DNA from 3 places in the Curtobacterium sp. Csp2 genome. Region 2 is predicted to be linked to each of the others. Evidence: predicted binding sites of a transcription regulator. Region 2 holds the regulator's gene; each other region holds the start of a gene.

What was found. The regulator HrcA, encoded in region 2, represses chaperone genes, less so after heat shock. The targets are predictions, from matches to a motif close to TTNGCACTCGNNNNNNNCGAGTGCNAA.
Region 1: a site for HrcA is predicted at 1,897-1,923, ahead of HUN59_RS18865 (Hsp20/alpha crystallin family protein). Genes of this name have one in related genera too.
Region 3: a site for HrcA is predicted at 7,246-7,272, ahead of groL (chaperonin GroEL). Genes of this name have one in related genera too.

Annotation. Positions count from the first base shown of each region.
Region 1 covers NZ_CP054593.1:3,878,610-3,888,102, forward strand. Annotated here, with positions in the region: gene HUN59_RS18850 (alpha/beta hydrolase) at 1-772, opposite strand, end outside; gene HUN59_RS18855 (phenolic acid decarboxylase) at 772-1,299, opposite strand; gene HUN59_RS18860 (MarR family winged helix-turn-helix transcriptional regulator) at 1,363-1,857, shown strand; gene HUN59_RS18865 (Hsp20/alpha crystallin family protein) at 1,981-2,421, shown strand; gene HUN59_RS18870 (hypothetical protein) at 2,441-2,746, shown strand; partial or broken gene HUN59_RS18875 (manganese catalase family protein) at 2,833-3,057, opposite strand; gene HUN59_RS18880 (SDR family NAD(P)-dependent oxidoreductase) at 3,131-3,814, shown strand; gene HUN59_RS18885 (sensor histidine kinase) at 4,440-5,699, shown strand; gene HUN59_RS18890 (response regulator) at 5,696-6,373, shown strand; gene HUN59_RS18895 (GNAT family N-acetyltransferase) at 6,413-7,324, opposite strand; gene HUN59_RS18900 (aminoglycoside phosphotransferase family protein) at 7,409-8,272, shown strand; tRNA gene HUN59_RS18905 (tRNA-Leu) at 8,499-8,585, opposite strand; gene HUN59_RS18910 (FhaA domain-containing protein) at 8,696-9,376, shown strand; gene HUN59_RS18915 (FHA domain-containing protein FhaB/FipA) at 9,373-9,493, shown strand, end outside.
Region 2 covers NZ_CP054593.1:2,214,850-2,224,342, reverse strand. Annotated here, with positions in the region: gene HUN59_RS10770 (PhoH family protein) at 1-899, opposite strand, end outside; gene HUN59_RS10765 (histidine triad nucleotide-binding protein) at 967-1,323, opposite strand; gene HUN59_RS10760 (16S rRNA (uracil(1498)-N(3))-methyltransferase) at 1,373-2,146, opposite strand; gene dnaJ (molecular chaperone DnaJ) at 2,146-3,258, opposite strand; gene hrcA (heat-inducible transcriptional repressor HrcA) at 3,367-4,389, opposite strand; gene HUN59_RS10745 (DUF4870 domain-containing protein) at 4,499-4,930, shown strand; gene hemW (radical SAM family heme chaperone HemW) at 4,951-6,186, opposite strand; gene HUN59_RS10735 (HAD family hydrolase) at 6,216-6,908, shown strand; gene HUN59_RS10730 (DUF1990 family protein) at 6,954-7,601, opposite strand; gene lepA (translation elongation factor 4) at 7,654-9,493, opposite strand, start outside.
Region 3 covers NZ_CP054593.1:591,659-601,151, forward strand. Annotated here, with positions in the region: gene HUN59_RS02940 (alpha/beta fold hydrolase) at 1-734, shown strand, start outside; gene HUN59_RS02945 (aldo/keto reductase) at 788-1,819, shown strand; gene HUN59_RS02950 (DUF2142 domain-containing protein) at 2,051-3,580, opposite strand; tRNA gene HUN59_RS02955 (tRNA-Thr) at 3,630-3,702, opposite strand; gene msrB (peptide-methionine (R)-S-oxide reductase MsrB) at 3,736-4,137, opposite strand; gene HUN59_RS02965 (GNAT family N-acetyltransferase) at 4,200-4,667, shown strand; gene HUN59_RS02970 (DUF2332 family protein) at 4,664-5,674, shown strand; gene HUN59_RS02975 (DUF3263 domain-containing protein) at 5,773-6,072, shown strand; gene HUN59_RS02980 (LytR C-terminal domain-containing protein) at 6,069-6,665, shown strand; gene HUN59_RS02985 (cold-shock protein) at 6,858-7,061, shown strand; gene groL (chaperonin GroEL) at 7,315-8,934, shown strand; gene HUN59_RS02995 (hypothetical protein) at 9,195-9,493, shown strand, end outside.

The DNA of each region.
Region 1 (9,493 bases), 1.7 Mb from region 2:
CGTCGAGCAGCGCCAGGAGCCGCTGCCGGAACGGCACCGCCGACCAGCCGTGGTCCGCACCGTCGACGACCGTGAGCGTCGCCCCCGGCAGGAGTTCGGCGTAGCGGCGGCCGTACGACACCGGGACGATCGCGTCCTCGGTGCCGTGCACGACGTCGGCCGGACCGGTGTACCCGGCGGCAGGGCCGTACACGTCGAGCCCGTCCCGGACGTCCGCGATGAACGCCGTCCCGAGCACCATCCCGCCGAAGTCGAACCACCCCTGCTCGCGCGCCGGGGCGAGGGGCTGCCCCTGGATCGCGTCGTGCACGGTGATGTCGTCGACCACGACGCCGGCTGGTGACCACAGGGTCAGTGTCCGGACGGCCTCCGGCACCCGCGCTGCGGCGAGCGCCGACTCCACGGCGCCCAGGCTGTGCGCCACGACGTGCACGCCCTGCCCCCGGTCCGCGGCGCGGATCATCGCGACGACCTGTTCGACCTCGTCACGGAGGGTGATGTCCGCGAACTCGCCGTCGCTGGCACCCTGGCCGAGCCGGTCGTGGCTCCGGACGAGGGCGCCGCGGGCGACGAGGTGTCGGGCGGTCTGCACGAACAGCTGGTGCCCGCCGAGGGCACTGTCGCTGAACCCGTGCACGAGGAGGACGACGGGGGCGTCCGGGGCGGCGCCGTCCTGCGGTTCCCACTGCCAGCCGCGGATCGTGCGACCACGGTGCTCCAGGGTCGCCAGGGTGGTGCGGGGGTCCGTCCCCTGCAGCGGCACGGTGCCCATCAGTTCGTCCGGTCCGCCCACCCGGCCGGCAGGTCACCGGGAGCGGTGTCGACGACGGTCTCGTCGTCCTCGCCGACGTGCTCGAACCGCGTGATGTGCGCGAACTCCGGCACGACGTAGATCGGGTACGTGGGGCCTTCGTCGCGGTAGCGCTGCATCTCGTCGAGGTGGTCGTTCTGGAACAGGACGGTCTTGGAGCCGTCGAGCTCGATCCAGCGCGGGAAGAAGATCGTGCCGTGCAGCACGCGCTGCTCGGGCAGCACGTTGACGACGACGCTCGTGCCGGTGGGCTCGTTCCACGAGACCTTGTAGACGCCCGGCGCGAGGGCGACGAGGTCGACCGTCTGGTCCTTCACCCACCGGCCACCGACGTGCCCGGTGTGGATCCGGTAGTCGATGGTCGTGGCGTTCTTGACGTACATCTCGTACTGCCAGCCGTTGGCGTACGTGTAGATGAACCGGTGTCCGACGATGCCGGAGAGGTCCTGGGGCGGTTCCGGGTGCTCGACCGAGGTGGTGGTGTCCATGACCTCGAGTGTGCTCCCGAAGTAGTTTTGTTGCAAACAAAACTTGCTGGTAGGTTGCCGAGCATGACGGGTACAGGCGACGAGACCGCTCGGATCGCCCGACGACTGAGCGACCGGATCGGTCCGTTCCGCCGGACCCTGCTGCGGACCTCCCGCGCCGTGGCGGACCTGCCCGACATCCCGGACGCGCAGGTCGAGGTGCTCCGCGCCCTGGCTGCCGGAGCCGCTGCGGCGCCGGGCGCGGACGCTCCCGGTGCCGCCCCCTCGGCCCTCGCGACCCGCCTCGGCCTCGCCCGCTCGACGGTGAGCAACCTCGTGTCCGCGATGGAGCAGTCCGGACTCGTCGAGCGTCGACTGGTCGGGGGCGACGGTCGCCGCACCACCGTGCACCTGACCCCGCTCGCGGTCGATCGCCTCCGCACGTACGACGACGCTGCGACCTCGGTGCTCGTCGACGCCCTCGGGCACCTGTCCGCGGAGGACGTGCACGCCCTCGCCGCGGCCCTCCCCGCACTCGAGCGCCTGCACCGCGAGATCACCCCGCCGCCCGCACCCTGACCGGCACCGCGCGACCCTCAGCAACCTCGAAGCGATCCTTTGGCACTCCTGAGGCAAGAGTGCTAAAACGGACGCCAGTTGAGTCGAGGGGACTCAACGAGGACCACGAAGGAGTTGATCTCGATGACGATGCAGTTCGACCCGTTCCGCGAGCTCGACCGACTCGCAGGCTCCCTGCTCGGAGCCGGCGCCGGTGCACCCCGGTCGATGCCCATGGACCTCTACCGCAGCGGTGACCACTACGTCCTCGACGTCGACCTGCCGGGCATCGACCCGGGCTCGGTGGACGTGGACGTGGACGGTTCCGTCCTGACCATCCGCGCCGAGCGCACGCTCGGCGCACCCGAGGGCTCGCAGTGGATCACGCGCGAGCGCCAGCCCGGCACCTTCGTGCGGCAGCTCACGCTCGGTGACCACCTGGACGCCGAGCGCATCAGCGCCGCCTACGACAACGGCGTCCTGAGCGTGACCATCCCGGTCAAGGAGTCCGCGAAGCCCCGCAAGATCCAGGTGTCGACCGGCGGCGGCGCCCAGCAGCTCGCCGTCGGCTCGAGGGGCGAGTGACCGGAAGGGCACGGCAGCGATGGCAGCACTCGGCAACGCGCTCCTCGCCGTCGGCGTCCTGACGGCAGCCCTCACCGCGACGGCCCTCGACCGTCGCACCGCGGCACTCCTCGGAGCCACCGGCGGCACCGTCGGGAGCTTCCTCGCGTGGCTCCTCGCCCCGCAGGCCTGGACCGGCTCCTGGCTGCTCCCGTGGATCGCCGCGGGAGCGGGGACGGTCGCGGTCGTCGCCGGATGGGCGGCAGCTCGCGCGTACACCGGCCTCACCCGCTCGCCGCGGGAACACGAGGACGACACGACGAGCATCACCACCCTGCCGGGCTGAGTGGGCGACGGGACGGGAGGCGCGGTGCCAGCCGGCACCGCGCCTCCCGTCCGTCTGCCGGTCGCGCCCCGCGACCGGCGTGACGCTCACTCCTTGTTGAGCGTGTCCTGCACGAGGCCCGCGGTCTTCTCGACCACGTTCGGCAGCACGGTCGTGCCGTAGAAGCGCACGTCAGGGTGCGTCGGCGGCGGAATCGGCACCGAGGACGTCGGGCCGTCGTGGTACGAGTACTCGCCCTTGCCGTCGAACGAGGGGCCGCTCGCCCAGGGCCCGTCCGCGGCCGCGGCGCCGTCGGAGAAGTTGAGGTACTGGAGGCTGGATCGCGCGGGGGCGGTGGCCGGATCGCGCGGACGGGCATCGTCAGCGCGGCCTACCGTGGCCGTCATGGACCTCGAACTCACCGGCCGTGTCGCGCTCGTCGTCGGCGGCCAGGGCTACATCGGCGCCGTCGTCGCGGAGACCCTCCGCCGCGAGGGCGCGACCGTCGTCGTCGCCTCCCGCAGCGCCGGCGGCCCGGACGCCGTCACGATCGACACCGCGTCGCAGGCCTCCGTCGACGCGGGGGTCGCCCGCGTGCTCGAGCAGCACGGCCGCATCGACGTGCTCGTCGTCACGGCAGCGCCCGCTGCCGGCACCCTCGACCCCGAGAAGGCGTCGGATCCGGAGCAGGTCGCGACCGCGATTGACGGCAAGGCGCTCGGGTTCCTCCGGGTGGCGAACGCCGTGCTCCCCCACCAGCAGCGCGCCGGCTCCGGCCGCGTCGTCGTCATCAGCGGGCAGAACGCCTACCTCGCGGGGAACATCACGACGTCGCTCCGGAACGCGGCGACGAGCATCATCGCGAAGAACCTCGCCGACCAGGTCGCGGGGTCCGGCGTCGCGGTGAACGTCGTGAACCCCGGCACGGTGACGGACGAGCCCGCCGCCCAGGTGCAGCAGGGCGCCGGTGGGGAGTCGAGCCCGCAGCAGATCGCGGACCTGGTCGCGTTCCTCGCCTCACCGCGTTCCGCGATGAGCGGCGAGTCCGTGTCGATCGCGCACCGCGTGCGCGGGCAGCTCACGATCTAGACGCGCCACGGGACGGACGGGAGGCGCGTGGTCGCGCGACCACGCGCCTCCCGTCCGTCACGGCCACGCGTCCAGGACAGCCTCGACCACTCGAGCGGCGACCCGCACGAAGCGGTCCCGCCATCTCTTCGGACGGGCCGGCTCCGGCTGCGCCCGTCGGAACAGCGCCGCGGGGACGACCGCGCGGCACAGCGTCGCCCCGGGTGCGGCCTGCTCGTGGTCGCGGTCGAACACGCACTCGTCGCAGACCGCGCTCGTCGACGTCGGAGCACCCGGGTGCTCCTCCCACGGATGCCCGCACGTCGGGCAACTCGTCTCCCGGAGGCGGCGGCGAAGCACGCGCGAACCGACCTCGGAGGAAGCACCGGTCGTCACGTCGCGATCATGCCACGGCTCTCGATCGGAGCGCGCTTCGTCCTCGCGGACGAGGCCGTTCGTCCCTCCGCACGATGACGGCAGGGCCTGCACCACGGGAGCCTGGGTGGCATGGAGAGCTCGACCAAGCACGTGATCGCCACCCTCGTCACCTGCGCCGCCATCGTCGCGGTCACCGCCGCCGCCCTCGTGGCGATGTCGCCCGTCCCGTGACCGCCGTCACGCCCGGCCGTCGTGCGATGATCGACCCGTGAGGGACGGGCGCGGGTTCACCAGGCCGCTGCCCCTCCGCAGTGTCGTCGCCGACGTCACCTGGGCGCTCCTGGCCGCGATGGTCTTCCTCGCCCCGATCGACCTCGAACTCGAACACGCGAGCCTGCCCGCCGTCGCGACCGCCACCGCCGCGATCGCCGTCCGACGGTTCTCGCCGTCCGGCGCGATGCTCGCCGCGGTCGCCCTCGGGGTGGTGCAGGTGCTCGGCGGCGAGCGCCCCTCCCTCGTGGACCTCGCCCTGTTCGTCGTGATCGGCAGCGTCGCGATCGTCGGCACCCGGCTCGAGGTCGTGCTCGCCGGTCTGCTCGCGGTGGTGGCCGGAGCGACCGCCGCCCTGTACCTTTCCAGAACCGGTTACCGCTACGCGCTCCTGCTGAACAGCGGGCCGACGGACCAGGCGGTCCTCGTGCTCGCCGCGCCGACGCTCGCGCTCGTCGCGGTCTGGGCCTCCGGACTCGCGACCCGGGCCGTCCGGTCGCAGAACGCCGAGTCCGTCCGTCGCGCCGACGCCGAGGCCGCCGCGACCCGCGCCGAGGCGGTGGCGAACCGCGCCGAGGCCGTCGCCACCCGGGCGGTCGACGAGGCCGAGGCCGAACGCATCCGGGCCGACATCGCCCGCGACGTCCACGACGTCGTCGGCCACTCCCTCGCGGTGATCATCGCCCAGGCCGACTCGGTGCCCTTCCTCGACGACGAGGCCCGCATCCGCGAGGTCAGCGCCACGATCGCGAGCACCGCCCGGAGCTCCCTGACCGAGGTGCGTCAGGTCCTCGGGCACATCGACGGCTCCGACGCCACCGCCGACCCGACCTCGTTCGAGGAGATCGTCCGGGGCATCCGGGACGCCGGCGTCGACGTCGAGCACGCCGTCCGCGGCACCGCCCGACCACTCGGTGCCGTGCACGGGACCGCTGCCCGCCGGGTGCTGCAGGAGATGCTGACGAACGCGCTCCGGCACGGGGTCCCCGGCGGCGCCGTCGAGGTCCGGGAGACCTGGCGCTCCGCCGACCTCGTGCTCGAGGTCGAGAACGCCGTGCCCCGAGCCGCCCTGCCCGTCGGCGACGGCCTGGGGATCGACGAGCTCGCGGCGCACCCGCGGGGCTCGGGCCGGGGACTCACCGGCATGCAGACCCGACTCACCACCATCGGCGGCTCGTTCGACGCCGCCGTGCTCGACGACGTGTTCACCGCCCGAGCCCGCATCCCGTTCGACGTCCGAGGGGGGACGAACCGATGACCGACCCGATCCGCATCCTGCTCACCGACGACCAGGCACTCTTCCGCGCCGGGCTCCGGGTGGTGCTCGACGCCCAGGAGGACATGGTCGTCGTCGGCGAGGCCTCCGACGGCGCCGAGGCCCTCGCTGCGATCCCGGAGCTGCGCCCCGACGTCGTGCTCCTCGACATGCGGATGGCCGGGGTCGACGGCGTCGAGACGGTCCGGCGGCTGTTCGCGGACGACGGGCCGGTCGACGGGCCGCTCCCCCGGGTGATCGTGCTCACCACGTTCGGCCTCGACCCCGCGGCGGCGACCGCGATCCGCCTCGGCGCGAGCGGGTTCCTGCTCAAGGACACCACCCCGCCCTTCCTGTTCGCCGCCGTCCGCGCCGTGCACGAGGGCAGCTCGGTCATCGCACCGAACGACCTGTCGCAGCTGTTCGGCGCCGACGTCGAGCGCGCCCCGGCACCGCAGCCGCCGGCGTTCCAGACCCTGACGGACCGGGAGCGGATCGTGTTCGGGTGGGCGTCCCGCGGGCTGTCGAACGCCGAGATCGCCGCGAAGGAGTTCGTGACCGAGTCCACCGTGAAGACGCAGATCTCGAGCATCCTCGGCAAGCTCGCTCTGCGCGACCGTGTGCAGCTCGTCGTGTACGCGCACGACCACGGGCTCGCCGGGGCACGCGAGCCCTGACCCGGAGCACGCCGGTGGCCGGGGACCGGTCGGCGCCGGTCAGGGGACCTGCACGAACCGCAGCGCGCCGCGCTCCCGCTGCCGGAAGCCGAGGTGCTCGTACAGGCCGATCGCCCCGGTGTTGCCCGCGGCCGCGTGCATGAGCGGCACCTCACCTCGGGCCCGGATGCCGTGCGCCACCGCGAGCACCAGCCGTCGACCGAACCCCTGCCCGCGGTGCTCGGGGTCCGTGCAGACGGCGCTGATCTCGGTCCACCCCGGCGGGTGCAGCCGCTCACCGGCCATCGCGACGAGCCGCCCGCCGCGACGGATGCCCAGGTAGGTCCCGAGCTCGATCGTCCGCGGCAGGAACGGTCCGGGCTTCGTCCGCTCGACCAGGGCGGTCATCTCCGGCACGTCGTCCGGCGTCAGCACGACGGCCTCGTCGTCGGGTTCTCCTGCCACCGACTCCCCCGTGAGCTGCACGCCGCCGGCGCTCTCGACGGGCAGCCACCCCGCCGGCGTGACGTCGTCCAGTCCGACCCGCACCACGGCACCCGATCCGGCGAGCACCCGGACGTCCTCCCAGTCGTCCGATGTCGCCCGGGCGGGGATGCCGATCCACACGGACACGTCCGGCCGGTACCGGACGACCGCGCCGCGCCGCTCGGCGAACCGCGCGTGGTGGGAGTCGAGGGCCGCGAGCGCCGGGTTGTCGAGGACGCGCGTCGGGGTGCCGTCCGCGGCCCGGGACAGGTCGAGGGCCCACAGGTCCGCACCGCGGTCGTCGTCCCGGAACCCCAGGTCGGCCAGGAGTGTGCGCTCGGCTCCGGTCCACCCGGTCGTGTCGGCGAGCACCCCCACCGCGAAGCGATCGCGGGCCCGGTCGACCACGGCCGTGACGTCCGACGGGCGTGCGATCGGGAGCTCCCCTGGACGGACGGGCAGGGCGGTGTCGGCGGTGGTCGTCATCCACACATCCTCCGCCCGGTGCGGCTGTCCACAGGCATCGTTGCCCCGCGTGACGGGGCCGATCCGAGCGGCTACCGTGCCGACATGGGGTGGGAACGAACCCGGCTGACGCCGGAACAGCGCGAGGCGGTCCGGCGGGTGCTGCCCGACGCCGAGGTCGTCGCCGACGAGTCGTGGGGGCTGCTCGACACGGTCGTGCTGCACGTCCGGGCCGCTGGATCGGAGTGGACGGTCAAGGCGTCGGGCCCCGACGACACGCACTTCCCACGCGAGCTCGAGGCACACCGCGGGTGGACGGCCGCCCTCGTGGCCCACGGCGACGCCGGGCGGCTCCGCGCCGCCGACGAAGTCGCACGAGTCCTCGTGCTCGAGCGGGTGCCCGGGCGTCTCGCCCTCGGCACCCCCGACGAGCACGACCCGGCGGTGCACCGGCAGGCCGGGCAGCTCCTTCGGCGACTCCACGATCAGGCGTCCCGGCCCGACGCGACGTGGCTCGAACGCGAGCGTGCGAAGACGACGGGTCTCCTCGACCACCCGCACGACATCCCCGCCGACCGGGTCGATCGGCTCCGAACCCTGCTCGCCCACCACCCCGTCGGCCCGGTGGTCCTCGTCCCGACCCACGGCGACTGGCAGGCGCGGAACTGGATCGTCGACGCCGGCCGGCTCCGGGCGATCGACTTCGGCCGGTTCGCGTTCCGCCCGGCGATGACCGACTGCACGCGCGTCGCCGTCCAGCACTGGCAGCACGACCCGGCGCTCGAGCAGGCCTTCCTCGACGGCTACGGCGACGACCCGCGGACCCCCGACGCCTGGCGCTGGCTGCAGCTCCGCGAGGCGGTCGGTACCGCGGTGTGGGCGCACGGGGTCGGCGACCGCCGGTTCGAGCAACAGGGACACGACATGCTCACCGATGCCCTCGCCGCCTTCACCGACGTCCGGTGGTGAGCGGATGCGGACGGTGACCGGACGACGGTCGCGCGCGGCGCGACGGACGGGATCCGCGCCTCCAGTCCGGGGGACGCGCGCGCCGACGGACCGCCGGCCAGGAGGCGCGTGGTGCGCCCGCCGCGTCGCTGCCGTCACGCCGTGGCCGGCTCGCGATCACCTGCGCGCCAGGTGTCCCCGGGAATGCGAGAAGGCCCCCGGATTCCTCCGGGGGCCTTCTCCTGCGTGGTGCGCGAGGGGGGACTTGAACCCCCACGCCGTTTCCAGCACACGGACCTGAACCGTGCGCGTCTACCAATTCCGCCACTCGCGCCAGCCCGGCAACACTAGCACGTTGCGGAGTGCCTCCGTGACCACGTTCAGACGCGCACCGGGGCCAACCACTACCATGCAGGGGTCCCTGACCGACGACACTGGAGACACATGGGCCTGCTGGACAGCTTCGAGCGAGGGTTGGAGCGCGCCGTGAACGGCGCCTTCGCGAAGACCTTCCGCTCCGGCGTGCAGCCCGTCGAGATCTCCAGTGCCCTCCGGCGCGAGCTCGACACGAAGGCCGCCGTCGTCTCGCGGGAGCGCATCCTCGTGCCGAACGAGTTCACGGTGCGCCTCGCGCCGCCGGACCACACGCGCATGCACGACATCGGGCGTCCGCTCATCGACGAGCTGTCCCAGATGGTGCAGCAGCACGCCGTCGCGCAGAACTACTCGTTCTCCGGTCCGGTGACCATCCGACTGCAGCAGGACGGCACGCTGTCGACCGGCATCCTGCAGATCGACTCGTCGACCGTGCAGCGGGACGTCGCCTGGGTCGCCGTCCTCGACATCGGGTCGCAGCGACACAAGCTGCACCGGGGCCGGACCGTCATCGGTCGCGGGACGGACGCCGACATCACGGTCGCGGACACCGGCACGAGCCGCAAGCACGTCGAGATCGTCTGGGACGGCAAGCACGCGCAGGCCAACGACCTCGGCTCCACGAACGGGTCGAAGCTGAACGGCGAACGCTTCCAGCAGGCGATCGTCGAACCGGACTCCACGATCGAGATCGGTCGTACCCGTATGGTGTTCCGGGTGATCCCCGAGAACGACGGAGGTGCTCGATGACCACAGGGCTGACCCTGCTCGTCCTGCGCTTCGCGTTCCTCGCGGTGCTCTGGCTGTTCGTGTTCGTGATCGTCTTCGCCCTGCGGAGCGACCTGTTCGGCCAGCGCGTCCGCACCA
Region 2 (9,493 bases):
TCGTCGTAGACGGTGTAGGCGTCGACGATCCGGCCGACGAGCGTGTGGCGGACGACGTCCTCGCTGCCGAGCCGGGCGAAGTGGATGTCCCCGACGTCGCCGAGGATCCGCGTCACGAGCCGGAGTCCGGACAGGTTGCCGGGCAGGTCGACCTGGGTGATGTCGCCCGTGACGACCATCTTCGAGCCGAAGCCCAGGCGCGTCAGGAACATCTTCATCTGCTCGGGCGTGGTGTTCTGCGCCTCGTCGAGGATCACGAACGAGTCGTTGAGCGTCCGGCCGCGCATGTAGGCGAGCGGAGCGACCTCGACCGTGCCGGCGGCGAGGAGCTTCGGGACCAGCTCCGGGTCCATCATCTCGTTCAGAGCGTCGTACAGCGGGCGCAGGTAGGGGTCGATCTTGTCGGTCAGCGTGCCCGGCAGGAACCCGAGCCGCTCGCCGGCCTCGACCGCGGGGCGGGTCAGGATGATCCGGTTCACCTCGCGCCGCTGCAGGGCCTGGACCGCCTTGGCCATCGCCAGGTAGGTCTTGCCGGTACCGGCCGGACCGATGCCGAACGTGATGGTGTGCTCGTCGATGGCGTCGACGTAGGCACGCTGCCCCTCCGTCTTCGGACGCACCGACTTGCCGCGGCTCGAGACGATCGGGGTGCCGAACGTGTCCGAGGGCTTGCGGTCGTCGTCGAGCATCCGGGCGGAGACCGGGATGTCGGACGGCCCGATGTCCTGGCCCCGTCGGACCATCCCGACGAGCTCGTCGACGAGCGCGTGGGCACGGGCGACGTCCCGCTCCGGGCCGGTCAGGGTGACCTCGTTGCCGCGGACCAGGACCCGCACGCCCGGGTACTGCCGTTCGACGGTCTTGAGCAGGCGGTCCTGGGGACCGAGGAGCTGGACCATCGCGATGCCGTCGACCTGGATGTCGACGGTGACGTCCGACGGTTCGGCGTCGTGGTGGGCGGTCGTGTCAACCGGCAAGGAGGTTCCCTTCGTGCAGTTCGCCCGCGAGCACGTGCGCGTGCACGTGGAAGACGGTCTGGCCGGCGGCTTCGCCGGTGTTGAAGACGAGTCGGTACTGGCCGTCCGCGCGCTCGTCGGCGATGCGCTGGGCGGTGGCGACGACGTGGGCCAACAGCTCCGGGTCGCCCGCGGCGAGGGCGCTCACGTCGCGGTACTGCTCGGTCTTCGGGATCACGAGCACGTGCACCGGGGCCTGCGGCGCGATGTCCTCGATCGCGATCACGCGGTCGTCCTCGGCCACGACGGTGGCGGGGATCTCGCGCGCGATGATCTTCGAGAAGACGCTCGGGGTGCTGGTGCTCATTGGTCCATCGTAGAACGCGGGTCCGACGCCGGACCTTCCCGGTCCACCGCTACCAGCGTCCGAGCCGCGTCTGGAGGACGGCCAGGGCAGCCGGGCCCGCGGTGGAGGTGCGCAGCACCGTGTCGCCGAGCCGCACCCGCACCGCACCGGCGCGCTCGAGCCGGTCGAACTCGGCGCTGTCGATCCCGCCCTCCGGACCGACCACCAGGACGATCTCGTCGACGTCCGCCGGCGGTTCCCATGCCGACAGCCGCACCGCGCCCACCGGGTCCAGCACGACCAGCGCACGCCGATCCTCCTGGCCGACACCAGACGACGGGCCGACACCCGACGACGATGCCAGCTGCGCCGTCGTCACCGGTGCGTCCACCTCGGGGACGCGGGACCGGACGGCCTGCTTCGCGGCTTCCTGCGCGATCGCGGCCCACCGGGCACGACCCTTCCCGACCTTCGCGCCGTCCCACCGCGACACGCTCCGCGTCGCCGCCCACGGGACGATGCGGTCGACCCCGATCTCGGTCGCGGCCTGCACCGCCATCTCGTCGCGGCCGCCCTTCGCGAGCGCCTGCACGAGCACGAGCGCTGGTCGGGGCGCGGGCTCGACCGTGACGGCGTCGACGGTGAGCGTCAGCTCGTCGCGACCCGTCGACGCGACCGTCCCGGCCACCACCGTGCCGCGGCCGTCGGCGATGCGCAGGGCCTCGCCGACACGGACCCGCGCGACCGACACGGCGTGCCGGCCCTCTGGACCGTCGAGCGTGACGGTGTCACCGACCCCGACGCCGTCGAGCGTGCCCGGGTCGACCAGGTGGAGGGACGCCATCAGAAGTGCAGGAAGCGGTCGCGCAGCTTGCCGAACATGCCCTGCTGGAACCGGGCGAGCTGCGGCTTCGCGGCCTTGTGCGACTTCGCGAGCTGCTCGACGAGCTGGCGCTCCTTGTGCGACAGCTTGGTCGGGGTGACGACCTGCACGCCGACGCGCAGGTCGCCGCGACCGTTGCCGCGGAGCTTGGTGACCCCGCGGTCCTTGATCACGAGCACGTCGGCGCTCTGCACGCCCGGGCGCAGCTCGAGCTCGACCGGGCCGTCCAGACCGTCGATCGTGGTGTGCGCGCCGAGGATCGCGTCGGTCATCTGGACCTCGAGCGTCGCGAGCAGGTCGTCGCCGTCGCGGCTGAAGACGTCGTGGTGGCGGACCTTCACCTCGAGGTAGAGGTCACCCGAGGGGCCACCAGCCGGACCGACCTCGCCCTGACCGGGCATCTGCAGTCGGAGCCCGGTCTCGACGCCGGCGGGGACGTCCACCGGGATCGTGCGGCGCGCACGGACGCGGCCCTGGCCCTGGCAGGTCGGGCAGGGGCTCGGGATGACGGTGCCGTAGCCGCGGCAGGTGCCGCACGGGGCGCTCGTCACCACGTTGCCGAGGAGCGATCGGACCTGGCGCTGGATGTGGCCGCTGCCGCCGCAGATGTCGCACGTGCGCGGGCTCGTGCCGGGCGCGCAGCACGAGCCGTTGCAGGTCTCGCAGACGACGGCCGTGTCGACCTCGACGTCCTTGTGGGTGCCGAAGACGACCTCGTCGAGGTCGACCTCGATGCGCAGCAGGGCGTCCTGTCCACGCTCGGCCCGGCTGCGCGGGCCGTTGCCCCGCCCGCCACCGCCGCCGCCGCCGAAGAACGCGTCGAAGATGTCGCTGAACCCGCCGGCGCCGCCACCGAAGGGGCTGTCCGCCTGCGGTCCGGCGTCGTACCGCCGCCGCTGCTCGGGGTCGCTCAGCACGTCGTACGCGTGCGTCACGTCCTTGAAGCGCTCGGCCGCGTCCGGGCTCGGGTTCACGTCCGGGTGCAGCTCGCGCGCGAGCCGGCGGTACGCCTTCTTGATGTCGGCATCGGAGGCGTCCTGCTGGACGCCGAGGACGTCGTAGTGGTCTGCCACGTATCCCTCAGTCGGTTCGGTCGGTGCGGCGTTCGCCGCCGGTCAGGTCGGTCTGGAGGCACGGATCACCCGGGCGGGGCGGCCTGTGCCCGTCGGGGGCCGGGTCGGTCAATGTTCGCCCAGGAGCTTGGACAGGTACCGTGCGACGGCGCGCACCGCGGCCATGTTCGTGCCGTAGTCCATCCGCGTCGGCCCGAGCACCCCGAGCCGCGCGACCTCGCCGCCGCCGGCCAGGTAGCCGCCCGCGACGATGCTCGTGGCGTCGAGCCCGTACTCGGCGTTCTCGGCGCCGATGCTCGCGGCGACCGCGACGTCGTCCAGCTGCATCTCCCCGAAGAGCCGGAGCAGGGTGACCTGCTCCTCGATCGCCTCGAGCACGGGGAACAATCCGCCGGAGAAGTCGCGTTCGCTCTTCGCGAGGTTCGCCGCCCCCGCCATCACCAGGCGGTCCTGTCGGTTCGCCGCGACCTGCTCGATGAGCGTCGCGACGACGACACCGGCGAGCGTCTGGGCGTCGGGGCGGAGCTGCTGCGGGACCGCCCGGAGCGCCCGGGGCACGTCGTGCAGGAGCAACCCGACGGACGCGCCGTTGAGCACGGAGCGCAGTTCGGCGAGAGCGTCTTCGTCGAGCGGGACGTCGGTCTCGACGACGCGCTGCTCGACCCGGGCTGTGTCGGTGATGAGCACCACCATGAGCCGCGTGTCGCCGAGGCGGACGAGTTCGATGTGCTGCACCCGCGCGCGCACCATCGACGGGTACTGGACGAGTGCGACCTGGTTCGTGAGCTGGCTGAGCAGCCGGACGGTGCGGCCGAGGACTTCGTCGAGGTCGTTCGGGGTGCCGAGGAACGTCTCGATCGCGTGGCGCTGCGCGCTGGACAGCGGGCGGGCGGCCGCGAGGTGGTCGACGAAGACCCGGTACCCCTTGTCGGTCGGCACCCGGCCCGACGAGGTGTGCGGGGCCACGATGAGCTGTTCGTCCTCGAGCAGGGCCATGTCGTTCCGGATCGTCGCCGCGCTCACCCCGAAGGCGTGGCGGTCGACGATCGACTTCGAGCCGACGGGCTCGCGCGACGCGACGTAGTCCCGCACGATGGCCTTGAGGACCTCGAGGGAGCGTTCGCTGACCATCCGGACCCCTTCCGTTCGATGCTGGCACTCGGACGTCTCGACTGCTGATCCTACGCCCGACCGCCGACGGACCGGGACCCGGGCGGGCCCCTCCCGCTACGCTCTGGGCATGAGCTACGGACAGCAGCCCGGAGGGCCCTACGACCAGCAGCCCGGGGGGCCGGCGAACCCCGGCGGACCGCAGTACCCGCAGGGGTACCAGGTCCCGCAGCCGATGTCGCCGGAGGACCAGCGGCTGTGGGCGACCCTGACGCACGTCGGCGGCATCTTCTTCAACTTCCTCGTGCCGTTGATCGCCTACCTGGTGCTCCGCGACCGTGGGTCGTTCATCAAGGAGCACACCCGCACGGCGCTGAACTTCCACATCACCGCGGCCATCGCGTACATCGTCGCCGGGCTGCTCTGCATCGTCCTGATCGGCTTCGTGCTGCTCCCGATCATCGGGGTGCTCGTCATCGTCTTCGCGATCATGGCGGCCATCGCAGCGAACCGTGGCGACCTCTACAAGTACCCGCTCACGATCGAGTTCATCAAGAACTAGGCCGCTCGAGCAGGACCAGGTCAGTCGAGCAGCTCGCGGACCACCGCGTCCGCGAGCAGCCGACCCTGCAGGGTCAGCTCGAGCCGCCCCCGCACCGCGGCCGAACCGTCCACGAGTCCGCGCGCGATGAGCCCGGCGACGCGCTCGCGTGCCGACGGACGGAGCTCCGCCGTGGTGAGCTCGCCGCGGACCCGCGCGGCGAGCAGGACGCGCTCGACGTACCGGGTCTCGTCGTCGAGCGTCTCGCGGCCGGCTGCCGGTGACTCCCCCGCGAGCACCCGGTTCGCGTAGGCGGCCGGGTGCTTCACGTTCCACCAGCGGGTGCCGGCCACCGCGGAGTGCGCGCCAGGTCCGATCCCCCACCAGTCGTGTCCCTTCCAGTACGACAGGTTGTGCCGGCTCGCGTGCTGCGCCGGACTGCCGTCCGCGTCCGCCCGGGCCCAGTTCGAGACCTCGTACCAGGTGTAGCCGGCGTCACCGAGGACCCGGTCCGCCAGCTCGTACATGTCGGCGGCGAGGTCGTCGTCCGGGGCCGGGAGCTCGCCGCGGGACACCGCGCGGCCCATCGCCGTGCCCTCCTCGACGATGAGCGAGTACGCCGAGACGTGGTCGGGCCGGCACGCGAGCGCCGCGTCGAGTGACGTCCGCCAGTCGTCCAGGGACTCGCCGGGCGTCGAGTAGATGAGGTCGAGCGAGACGTCGAGCCCGTGCTGCTTCGCGAGGTCGACGACGACGGGCACCCGTTCGGGGTCGTGCGTGCGGTCGAGCGTCGCGAGGACGTTCGGCACCGCGGACTGCATGCCGTAGCTCATCCGCGTGAAGCCCGCGCGCTGCAGGGTGCCGATCGCGTCCGCGTCGACGGAGTCCGGGTTCGCCTCGGTCGTGACCTCCGCCCCGGGCAGGATCCCCCACGTGTCGTCGATCGCCCGCAGGATCATCGCGAGGTCCGACGCAGGGAGCATCGTCGGGGTGCCGCCGCCGAAGAACACCGTGGAGACCGGTCGGCGCGGGACGCCGGAGCGGTCGAGCACCTCGGCCGCCCAGGCGATCTCCTGCACCGCGTGGCCGGCGTAGTCGTCGCGGCGGACCCCTCGGAGCTCGGACGCCGTGTAGGTGTTGAAGTCGCAGTAGCCGCAGCGCACCCGGCAGAACGGCACGTGCACGTACACGCCGAAGGGGACGTCGCCCGCTCCGGGGCCGGGGGTGATCAGGCCGTCCGACGGCGCGGGGTCGGCGATCGGCAGAGCACTCGGCATGGACTCCATTCTCGGTCATGATGGAGGGCATGGAGCACCACACCGTCCCCACCACGGTGCTGTGGGACATCGACGGCACCCTCGTGTTGAACGCCGTCTCGCCCGGCAACCTCTACCACCTCGCGCTCGAACGGGCCGTCGGTCGCGACCTCGCCCTGCGCGTCGGGCACCAGCACGGGCGCACCGACGCGGGGCTCATCGCCGAGCACGTCCGGGCGCACCACCTCGACGACGCGCTCATTCCCACCGTCACCGGGCACCTGCGGGACCTGACCGACGAGCGGCACCGGCGGGGTGACCGTCGTTCGCCCGCGCCGGGGGCGACCGCGCTCGTGCAGCGGTTCGCCGCCCTGGGCTGGCGGAACGGGCTGCTCACCGGCAACTCCGAGCACCGGGCGCGCGTGAAGCTCGCCGGCGCCGGGTTCGCCGTGGACGCCTTCGACTGGGAGCACTCGTTCTTCGGCGACGAGGAGGTCGACCGGTCCGGTGTGACCGCGAGGGCCGCCGCCGCACTGGCGGGCACCCGCGCCGTGATCGTCGGGGACACCCCGCGGGACGGCGAGGCCGCGGACACCGCGGGGATCCCGTTCCTCGCCGTCGCGACCGGGGTCTACGACGTCGACGCCCTCCGCACGACCAACGCCGTCACGGTCGCGCGGGACTGCGTGCAGGACGCGGGGCTCATCGAGGACGCGATCGCCGCGCTCCCTCCGCTGCGGTAGCGCACCCGTCGCGGAGCGCGGCGTCAGTCGTCGCGCAGCGCAGGGTCAGTCGCCGCGCAGCGCCTCGAGGTACTTCGCCGCCATGACCTTCTGCTGCCGCTTGAGCAGCGGCGACAGGAAGCGCCACTTCGGGCTCGCCGGCTGCGAGAACTGCCGGACCTGCAGCCAGACCGACCCGTCGGCGGTGCGCTCGACCACGAACGACTCCTCGCCCGACAGCGGGTGACCCTCGAGCGTGCCGTAGGCGAAGCCCTTGCGGTCGGTCTCGTCGATGATCGACACGACCCGGACCGGCGCGTGCACGGTCTGCCCGAACGCGTGCATCTCGAGCGTGGCCGTCGTGCCGGCCGTCAGGAGCGGTGTGCCGTCGGCCGCGAACTTCTCGACGCGCGGGGTCCCGATCGAGGCCGGCGCGATCGGCACGCCCCGTTCGTCGAAGGTCACCGGGTTGTAGCGCACCTCGTCATCGTCGGGCTGGTCCTCGACGCGCACCCGGATGCCGCTGCGCTCCTGGATCTGCCAGGACAGCGTCTGCGTGACGGCGGTCTCGAAGCGCTGGTCGCCGTGCCCGATCCGGGCCCGCGACTCCGCCGGGACGAAGCCCTCGGGCGGGTAGGTCATGAGGTCCGCCGCCTGGGTCGCGCCCACGGCGCCGTACGTCAGGGCGGTCCGGTAGCTGCCGCGGGAACTCATGCGGCAAGCCTACCCGGGCGGCTCGGGCGCACCTGCCCGCCCGGGCTCCGCGCTACTTCTTCTTCTCTTCGACGTCACCCGAGAGCGCGGCGATGAAGGCTTCCTGCGGGACCTCGACGCGACCCACCATCTTCATGCGCTTCTTGCCCTCCTTCTGCTTCTCGAGGAGCTTGCGCTTGCGGGTGATGTCACCGCCGTAGCACTTCGCGAGGACGTCCTTGCGCATCGCCCGGATGCTCTCGCGGGCGATGATGCGCGCACCGATGGCCGCCTGGATCGGGACCTCGAACTGCTGGCGCGGGATGAGCTTGCGCAGTCGTTCGGTCATGAGCGTGCCGTACGCGTACGCCTTGTCGCGGTGCACGATCGCGCTGAACGCGTCGACCTGCTCGCCCTGCAGCAGGATGTCGACCTTCACGAGGTCAGCAGCCTGGTCGCCGGTGGGCTCGTAGTCGAGGGAGGCGTAGCCCTGCGTCTTGCTCTTGAGCTGGTCGAAGAAGTCGAAGACGATCTCGCCGAGGGGCATCTCGTAGCGGATCTCGACGCGGTCCTCGCCGAGGTACTCCATGCCGAGCAGGGAGCCGCGACGCGACTGGCAGAGCTCCATGATCGCGCCGACGTAGTCCTTCGGCGCGAGGATCGCGGCACGGACCATCGGCTCGCGGACCTCGACGATGCGGCCGCCGGGGAACTCGGACGGGTTCGTGACCTCGGTCACGGTGTTGTCCTCGTTCGTGACCTCGTAGATCACGCTCGGCGCGGTGGTGATGAGGTCGAGCCCGAACTCGCGGGACAGGCGCTCGGTGATGATCTCGAGGTGGAGCAGACCGAGGAAGCCGCAGCGGAAGCCGAAGCCGAGCGCGACCGAGGTCTCCGGCTCGTAGACGAGCGCCGCGTCGGACAGCTTGAGCTTGTCGAGCGCTTCGCGGAGGTCCGGGTAGTCGGAGCCGTCGATCGGGTACAGGCCCGAGAACACCATCGGCTTCGGGTCGGTGTAGCCCGCGAGCGCTTCGGTCGCGGGCTTCTGCGCGGTCGTGACGGTGTCGCCGACCTTCGACTGGCGGACGTCCTTCACGCCGGTGATCAGGTAGCCGACCTCGCCGACGCTGAGGCCCTTCGTCGGCTTCGGCTCGGGCGAGGACACCCCGATCTCGAGGATCTCGTGCGTCGTCCCCGTCGACATCATCTGGACCTTCTCGCGCGGCTTGATCGTGCCGTCGACCATCCGGACGTAGGTGACGACGCCGCGGTAGCTGTCGTAGACGGAGTCGAAGATCATCGCGCGGGGCGATGCGTCGACGGTCCCGACGGGCGGGGGCACGGAGCCGACGACACGGTCGAGCAGCTCGGGCACGCCGACGCCGGTCTTGCCGGAGACGCGCAGGACGTCCTCCGGCTTGCCGCCGATGAGCTGCGCGAGCTCCGCGGCGTACTTGTCCGGATCCGCGGCGGGCAGGTCGATCTTGTTGAGGACCGGGATGATCTCGAGGTCGTTCTCGAGCGCCAGGTACAGGTTGGCGAGCGTCTGCGCCTCGATCCCCTGGGCGGCGTCGACGAGCAGGATCGCACCTTCGCACGCGGCGAGGGACCGGGAGACCTCGTACGAGAAGTCGACGTGCCCCGGGGTGTCGATCATGTTGAGCGCGAAGGTCTGCCCGTCGAGCTCCCACGGCATGCGGACGGCCTGCGACTTGATCGTGATGCCGCGCTCGCGCTCGATGTCCATGCGGTCGAGGTACTGCGCGCGCATCGCACGGTCCTCGACGATGCCGGTGATCTGCAGCATGCGGTCGGCCAGCGTCGACTTGCCGTGGTCGATGTGCGCGATGATGCAGAAGTTGCGGATCGACCCGGCCGGGGTCGCGGCGGGCTCGAGTGGCGCGGATGCTTGT
Region 3 (9,493 bases), 1.6 Mb from region 2:
TCGGTGACCCGGACGCCCCCGTCGTCGTCGCGGTGCACGGCTTCGCGTCGAGCGCGGTGCTCAACTGGCACGCCTCCGGCTGGACCCGCGACCTCGTCCGCGCCGGCTACCGGGTCGTCGCGCTCGACCAGCGTGGCCACGGAGCATCGTCGAAGCCGCACGACCCGTCCGCGTACTCGATGGACCTGCTCGTGGCGGACGTCACCGCGGTCATCGACACCTACCTGCTGTCCGACGTCGCGTACCTCGGGTACTCGCTCGGCGCCCGCGTCGGCTGGCACACCGCCGAGCGGATCCCGGACCGCGTGACCCGCGCCGTCTTCGGCGGCATCCCGGACGCCGACCCGATGCGCCGGGTGGCCGTCGACCAGGCGAAGGCGTACATCGCCGACGGGACCCCCATCGAGGACCGCGTGACGAACGGGTACCTGCAGATGGCCTCCGGGGTGGAGGGGAACGACCTGCGGGCCCTCGTCGCGATGGTGGAGGGGATGCGGGACAGCATCGAGCCGACGCCCGAGAACGCACCCGCGCAGCCGATCCTGATGGCCGCGGGCAGCGAGGACGGGATCAAGGACAGCGCGGTGCGGCTCGCGGCGGCGGCGCCGGACGCGGACTTCTTCGAGATCCCGGGACGGAACCACTTCAACGCCCCGACGTCGCGGGTGTTCCGTGAGCGGGCGATCGCGTTCCTCGGCGCTTCCGTGGACGCCGCAGTGTCCGACGGGCGCTGACAGGTACTCGTGGGTCCTCGCTGACGCAGACGCCCGCGCGTAGCGTCCCCGCCATGGACTACAGACTCCTCGGCAACAGCGGGACATCGGTGTCGACGCTGACCCTCGGCACCATGACGTTCGGCAGCGAAGCCGACGAACCCACCTCGCACCAGATCCTCGACACGTTCGTCGCCGCGGGCGGCACGCTCGTCGACACCGCGGACGTGTACTCCGGCAACGAGTCGGAGCGAATCATCGGCCGCTGGCTCGCCGCGCACCCGACCGAGGCGCAGCAGGTCGTCCTCGCCACCAAGGGGCGCTTCCCGCAGGGCGACGGCCCGAACGACCTCGGCCTGTCCCGTCGGCACCTCCGTGTCGCGCTCGACGCCTCGCTCGAGCGGCTCGGTGTCGAGCACATCGACCTGTACCAGATGCACGCGTGGGACGCCCTCACCCCGATCGAGGAGACCTTGCGCTTCCTCGACGACGCCGTCTCCGCGGGCAAGATCGGCACCTACGGCTTCTCGAACTACCTCGGCTACCAGGTGACGAAGGCCGTGTACGAGGCGAAGGCGCACGGGTGGGCTCCGCCGGTCACCCTGCAGCCGCAGTACAACCTGCTCGTCCGCGACATCGAGCACGAGGTCGTCCCCGCATGCCTGGACGCCGGCATCGGCCTGCTGCCGTGGTCGCCCCTGGCCGGCGGCTGGCTCTCCGGCAAGTACCAGCGCGACGAGGCCCCCACCGGCGCGACCCGGCTCGGCGAGAACCCGCAGCGCGGCATGGAGGCGTGGGAGGCGCGGAACGGCGACGAGCGCACGTGGCAGGTCCTCGACGCGGTGTCCGCCGTGGCCGACGCGCACGGGGCCTCGAGGTCGCAGGTCGCCCTGGCCTGGCTGCTCGCCCGTCCGGCGGTGACGAGCGTCATCCTCGGCGCCCGGACGGTCTCGCAGCTCGAGGACAACCTCGGTGCCGCCGACCTCGTGCTGACGGACGACGAGCTCCGGACGCTCACCGACGCGAGCGCCCCGCGGATCGACGACTACCCGTACGGCACGGCGGGCGTGGCGCAGCGCGAGCGTCGCATCACCGGCGGCCGCTGACCCCGGGCGGCTGCCTGCGGGAACGCAGTCGCGGCGGCCGGATCCTGCACATCCGTGCGGGAAGCCGCGAAGAGTCACCGATCTGTGGACACGTCCCCCGTTGTGGTGTCATCCTCGTCACACGGCCGGCTGGTTACCGCGTCGAGCGCCCGGAACGCCCCCTGATCCGCGTTCCACGCGCCGAAGGGCCCGGATGAGCGATCATCCGGGCCCTTCGCCGTGACCGCGGCCTCAGTCGGCTGCGACGTGGTGCGCCGGTACGGCCGGCTGCCCGCCTGCACGGCGCCCGGCGAGCACCGATCCCATGGACGCCGGCGTCGTCACCGCGAGCGCGGCGCCGACCATCGCGAGGCCGACGAGCAGCAGGACGAACGCCAGCACCGTGCCGCCAGGCGGGTGCCAGGCCTGGGCACCGAGGACCTCGCTCCACGGCGCGGAGACCCCGACGGCGTAACGCCGGAGCACCACCGCGAACGCGACGACCTGCCCCACCGCGGCGAGGACCGGCACCACGACGACGAGCGGTCGCAGGGCACGGGTCCGCAGCACGTCCCGGTCGGCGGCGAGCCCGACCACGATCAGCGTCGCGACGAACAGCGGCAGCCCGTACCGCCCCTGCCAGATGATCCCGTAGTCCGCGGCGCCGATGCCCTGCAGCACGGCGGGCACGAGCACCGTCGCGGCGACGAGGAACACGGTGCCGGGCAGCGCGCGACGGCGGACCGCGAGCCCGGCGAACACGACGAGGCCGATCCCCATCGCCCACGCCGTGACGATCCACGCGGGCAGGGTGGTGTCGAACCAGCCGAACACGCCGACCATCTGCTCGCCCCACTTCGGCGTGAGGGCGAGTGTCTTCAGCGTGCCCTCGACGAAGCCGTAGCGCTCCGGCGACGACGGGATGTAGCCAGCGGGGCCGGCGACGAAGGCCGACCAGAGCACGGCCGGCACGAGCAGGACGACCGCGGCGCCCAGGGCGGTGAGCACGGAGCGACGGCGCAGGAGCCGGAGCGCGGCGGGGACGTCGGTCAGCAGGACCCCGACCACCACGACGACGACCATGAGGGGCGACGACGTGCGCATCGACCCCGCGACGACCCCGCAGACCACCAGCAGGGCGAGCCACCAGTGCAGCCGCCGTCCCGCACCGTCGTGGAGCACGAGCCAGGTCACCGCGGCGAGGGCGGCGCACCCGGCGATCTCGACCGAGCTCGGGTTGACGAGCGCCCCGACGTACACGGTCATCGGGGTGACGGCGACGGCCGCCCACGCGGGCAGGGCGTGGCGGTGCCGGAGCGCCGCCCCGACCAGGACCACCACCGCGGCGAGCGCGGAGACGACCAGCGCGGACACGAGCCGCACCGCCAGGTACCCGTGCGCCCCCTCGACCAGGAGTGTGGGCCAGCCGACGAGCAGGTAGTAGCCGGGGAAGTAGTCGCCGACGCCCGTCGAGACCTCGACGTCCCCGGACGCGGTCGAGAACGCGGGCATGCACGTGGCCGGCTTCGCGGCGTCCCGCGCGGCGCACGGCACCGCACCCTGCGGGTCCGTCACGGCCTGCGGCACGCGCACGGTGGTGATCCCCTGCGCGCCGGTGGGCACACCGGTCCACTGTCCGCGGACCGTCGCCGCAGCCTTCGCGAAGTGGTTCGACTCGTCCGGGCCGTTGCCGATCGGTGTCGCGAGCACCCACGCAGCGGTGAGGAGGAAGACACCGACCCAGGCGACCAGGGCGACGAGCAGCAGACGGGGCCGGTTCACCCCACAACTGTACTGAGGCACGGACGACCGAACCGCAGGTGGTGGAGAGGGCCGGCAGCGGGACTCGAACCCGCAACCCCCGTATTACAAGTACGGTGCGCTACCAATTGCGCCATGCCGGCTGACGCGCCCACTCTACCGGGGCGCGTCGGGGGTCACTCCGCGGCCTCGAAGTTCAGCGAGATCGAGTTCATGCAGTAGCGGTCGCCGGTCGGGGTGCCGAAGCCGTCCGGGAAGACGTGCCCCAGGTGGCCCCCGCAGTTCGCGCAGCGGACCTCGGTGCGGACCATGCCGAGGGACTTGTCCTCGATGAGCTGGACGGCCTCGGGGCGCACCGACTCGTAGAACGACGGCCAGCCGCAGCCGGAGTCGAACTTCGTGCCGCTCTTGAACAGCTCCGCTCCGCAGGCCGCACACGTGTAGACGCCGGCGCGCTCCTCGTCGAGCAGCTCACCGGTCCACGGGCGCTCGGTCCCGGCCTGCCGGAGGACGGCGTACTGGTCCGGGGAGAGCTCCTCGCGCCACTGGGCGTCGGACTTGTCGACGTTGTACGTCATGTGTTCCTCCTGCTTCCGGCCGGGTCGACGGGCTGCCCGGCCACCTCAGTAAACTCGCCACGATGTCCGAGCATTCCGTGCGCCACGCCCGCTGGGACCGTCTGACGACGGACGAACTGTACGGCATCGTCGTCCTCCGGAACCGCGTGTTCGCGCTCGAACAGCGGGTCACGGCAGAGGACTTCGACGGCCGCGACCGTCACCCGGACACCGAGCACTGGTGGTTCGGAGCGGACGACGATCCGGTCGGGTACCTCCGGCTCGTCCGCCCGGCCGCGGGGGAGCCGCACCCCGACGGCACCCCAGCACCGGCGTGGGTCGTCGGTCGGGTCGCGACGCACCCGGACCACCGCGGGCAGGGGATCGCCGACCGGCTGGTCGGCGCGGTGCTCGCCGCCCACGGCGACGAGCCGTTCGTGCTGCACGCGCAGGAGTACGTGGCCGGGCTGTACGAGCGGCACGGGTTCGCCCGCTTCGGCACCCCGTACGACGAGGCCGGCATCCGCCACGTCGGCATGTACCGACCGTGACCGGGACACGGGAGCGGTACGCCGCCTACGCGGAGCGCATCGCCCCGGTCTCACCGTCGTACGCGGCCTGGGCACGCTCGGTGGACGACGACCTGGTCGCGCTCCTGGAGGCGGTGCCGGAGCAGCAGCGGCAGCCCGAGCTGGTCTTCGCGGTCGCCCGGCGGCTCGGCGCGGACCCGGCGGACCCCGGTGCGCTGCGCGCGCTCGGCCGGGAGGCACGCCCCACCCTGGTCGCGGCCCTCGCCGCCGCCACGGTGCAGGCCAACGACCCGCGTCGCCTCGGTCCGGTCGTCCCGGTCCTGCAGGCGCTCGCCGCGGCGACCGAGCGGCCGCTGGGGCTCGTCGACGCGGGCGCCGCTGCCGGGCTCTGCTCGATCCCGGACCGCGTGACGCTCGACCACGTGCCCGGTGACGGGGTGCGCGACGAGCGGGTGCGGGTGCACACCGCGGTCGCGGAGCCGTCGATCCTCCTGACGGTCGCCGTCTCCGGTGCCGTGCCCGCGCCGCGTGCCACGCCGATCCGGATCGGTGCACGCGTGGCCCTCGACCCGAACCCGATCGACCTGGCCGAGCCCGGCGCGTTCGACCGCCTGGTCGAGGCCGTCCCGCCCGAGGCGACGGACCGCACCGCCCTGATGGGTGCGGCGGCGCGCGCGACGCTCGCCGTGCCTCCCGTCCGGATCCGGGGCACGCTGCCCGGTGACCTGGACCGCGCACTCGACGCCCTGCCGGACGACTGCGAACCGGTGGTCCTGACGACCGGGACGCTCGTCTACGTGCCCGGCGCGGACCGGCAGCGGGTGGTCGACCGGCTCCGCGAGCGCGGCGTGCGCTGGGTCGCACTCGAACGGACCGGGATCCTGCGCGGCGTGGCCGCCACCCTGCCCGACGACGTCGACCCCCACGACCCGGACGCGTTCGCGACCCTGTCGCTCGACGGCGTCGCGCTCGCGGTGTCCGACCCGTTCGGCGTCCGCATGCGCTGGTTCCGCGCGCCCGGAGCCTGAACGCGGGCTTCGCGACAGTCCAGGCGCGTACCAGGGTCGGCGTGCCCGCCACCCCTACGATGTGCGAGACCCGTTACCCGACCGTGACCGGAAGTGCCGTGACCACCATCCCCGCCGACGAGCTCAGCGAGCTCGACAAGCACGTGCTCGCCTTCGAGCACGAGCGGGCGCGGCACGACCGCACGAAGGAAGCGGAGATCCGGGTCGAGTTCGACATGTCGCCGGCGCGCTACTACCAGGTGCTGAACCGCGTGATCGACCTGCCGGCGGCGCTCGCGTACGACCCGCAGCTCGTGACGCGACTGCAGCGGCTCCGGCACGCCCGCACCCGTGCCCGCGCGACGCGCTCCTTCGTCGCCCCCGGCACGACGACCGATCCCCGTGAAGAGGAACGATGACCCAGAGATTCCCGCGAGACCGGTTCGACGACGTCACCGACGGCCCCCGGGTCGGGGCGCACCGCGGTGCCCGGCGTCGTGGCCGCGGCTGGATCGCGTTCGCCTGGGCGGCGCTCGCCACCGGGGTGCTCGTGCTCATCGGGGTGCTCGTGCTCGCGCTCCTCAACGGCAGCTACTCGTTCCCGGGGTCGACGTCCTCGCCGGCTCCGTCGTCGTCCGCGTCCGCCTCGGCGCCGGCGACCGGTGAGCCCTCGGGCGAAGCGACCCCGTCGCCGTCCGAGACCCAGGCGCCGACGGCCGCGACCCCCGCCGAGCAGGGTGCCACGAGCGTCGTCGTCCTGAACGGCACCTCGACCACCGGGCTCGCGGCGAAGGGCTCGACCGCGCTGCGGAACGCCGGCTGGCAGGTCCGCTCGACCGGGGACGCCGGGACGACCGGCACCACCGCGACGATCGTGTACTACCAGCAGGAGTCGCAGGCAGCCGTGGCGCAGGGCGTCGCGCAGGCGCTCGGGGTCTCCGCGGTGCAGCAGTCGGCGGCGTTCCCGAACGCCGACGTGACCGTGGTGCTCGGCGCGGACTACGCCGGCTGACACGCTCCCCGCGCCGGGTTCGTTACAGCGGTGTTTCCGGGACGTTGAATTCTGACGGAATCGGCGTGAAAGGGCGTCACAACCCTTGCCACGCCGCGCTTGTTCGGTCAGAGTCATCGCCAGACGACGGCCTGTCGTCCGCACCAACGACGACCCGTCGTCTGCACCAGCACCACCAGGGAGCAAGAGATCATGGCCAACGGAACCGTGAAGTGGTTCAACGCCGAGAAGGGCTTCGGCTTCATCACCGTCGATGGAGGGGGCCAGGACGTGTTCGTGCACTACTCGGCGATCGACATGTCGGGCTACAAGGTCCTCGAGGAGGGCCAGGCGGTGACGTTCGACGTCGGCACCGGCGCGAAGGGGCCGCAGGCCGAGTCGGTCCGCCCCGCCTGAACCGCGACACCCGGAACGCGCCGTCCCCTCGGGGGCGGCGCGTTCGTCGTCCCGGGTGTCCGTCGTGCCGGGCGCGGCCGTGCGGTGCCGGGCGCGACCGCGTCGTGTCGGTGCGTGTCCTGGGAAGACGACCCGTGCCTCCCGGCTGTGTTGCACTCGACCTCGTCGAGTGCCAGAATCGGCGTTGGCACTCGCTCACGCTGAGTGCCAGCACGACCCCCATGACGACGTCCGGGAGGGACGAGAAACTCACATGGCTAAGATCATTGCTTTCGACGAGGAGGCCCGTCGCGGCCTCGAGCGCGGCCTGAACACCCTGGCCGACGCCGTGAAGGTGACGCTCGGCCCGCGCGGCCGCAACGTCGTCCTCGAGAAGAAGTGGGGCGCCCCCACGATCACGAACGACGGTGTCTCCATCGCCAAGGAGATCGAGCTCGACGACCCGTACGAGAAGATCGGTGCGGAGCTCGTCAAGGAGGTCGCGAAGAAGACCGACGACGTCGCCGGTGACGGCACGACGACCGCGACCGTCCTCGCCCAGGCGCTCGTCCGCGAGGGCCTCCGCAACGTCGCCGCCGGTGCCGACCCCGTGTCGCTCAAGCGCGGCATCGAGAAGGCCGTCGCCGCCGTCTCCGACCAGCTCCTCGCCAACGCGAAGGACATCGAGACCAAGGACCAGATCGCCGCGACCGCGTCGATCTCGGCCGCTGACTCCACCATCGGCGAGCTCATCGCCGAGGCGATCGACAAGGTCGGCAAGGAAGGCGTCGTCACCGTCGAGGAGTCGAACACCTTCGGCACCGAGCTCGAGCTGACCGAGGGCATGCGCTTCGACAAGGGCTACCTGTCGCAGTACTTCGTCACGGACCCGGAGCGCCAGGAGGCCGTCTTCGAGGACCCGTACATCCTCATCGTCAACTCGAAGATCTCCAACATCAAGGACCTGCTCCCGGTCGTCGACAAGGTGATCCAGGCGGGCAAGCAGCTCCTCATCATCGCCGAGGACGTCGACGGCGAAGCCCTCGCGACCCTCGTCGTGAACAAGATCCGCGGCATCTTCAAGTCCGTCGCCGTCAAGGCCCCGGGCTTCGGCGACCGTCGCAAGGCCATGCTGCAGGACATCGCGATCCTCACCGGCGGCCAGGTCATCTCGGAAGAGGTCGGCCTCAAGCTCGAGAACGCGACCCTCGACCTGCTCGGCAAGGCCCGCAAGGTCATCATCACCAAGGACGAGACGACCATCGTCGAGGGTGCTGGCGACGAGGACCAGATCGCCGGCCGCGTCAAGCAGATCCGCGGCGAGATCGAGGCGACCGACTCCGACTACGACCGCGAGAAGCTCCAGGAGCGTCTCGCGAAGCTCGCCGGTGGCGTCGCCGTCATCAAGGCGGGTGCCGCGACCGAGGTCGAGCTCAAGGAGCGCAAGCACCGCATCGAGGACGCCGTCCGCAACGCGAAGGCCGCTGTCGAAGAGGGCATCGTCGCCGGTGGTGGCGTCGCCCTCATCCAGGCGTCCGTCGCGCTCGACTCGCTCTCCCTCGAGGGTGACGAGGCGACCGGTGCGAACATCGTCCGCGTCGCGATCGACGCACCGCTCAAGCAGATCGCGCTGAACGCCGGTCTCGAGCCGGGCGTCGTCGCCGCCAAGGTCCGCGAGCTCGAGTCGGGTCACGGCCTCAACGCCGCGACCGGTGAGTACGTCGACCTCGTCGCCGCGGGCATCATCGACCCGGCCAAGGTCACGCGCTCGGCGCTGCAGAACGCTGCATCGATCGCCGGTCTGTTCCTCACGACCGAGGCCGTCGTCGCCGACAAGCCCGAGAAGGCCCCGGCCATGCCGGCCGGTGACCCCACGGGTGGCATGGACTTCTAAAGAGTCCTGACGGAAGGGCTCCGCACGCTGCGCGTGCGGGGCCCTTCCGCGTGCGGGGGGGGTGCCGCCGAGCGGGCCACTTCTGTCGCGGTGGACGTCGCGGGTCGACCGGTTCTGCCCAGTCCGCGTTCTGCACGCGGCATGTCTTGCCCGCTCGCGGCGGGCGCATGGCTTCGCACAGGAGGCCCGTCCTCCGTCGTTCTCCACAGTCACGGCTCCGCGGGGCTGGTTGTGTCAGTGCACGGCCCATGATCGTCGGCATGTCGAAGCCCCGCTCGCTCCCGGTCCCGTTCGGCCAGACCGTGTTCACCGTCGCGGACGCGCTCCGAGCGGGCATCGGCAAGGAGCGGTTGCGGCGCACCGACCTCGTCGTCCCGGTCCACGGCGTCCGCGCTCCCGCGGGAGCCGAGGTCGGGCAGGTCGAAGCGTTGTCGGTCGTGCTACGCGACGGCCAGCGCTTCAGCCACACCACCGCGGCGGGCATCTGGGGCGCGCCGCTCCCTCGCGGCGCCGGCATCGACGACGTCGTCCACGTCTCGTCCGACGGCACGGTCGCCAT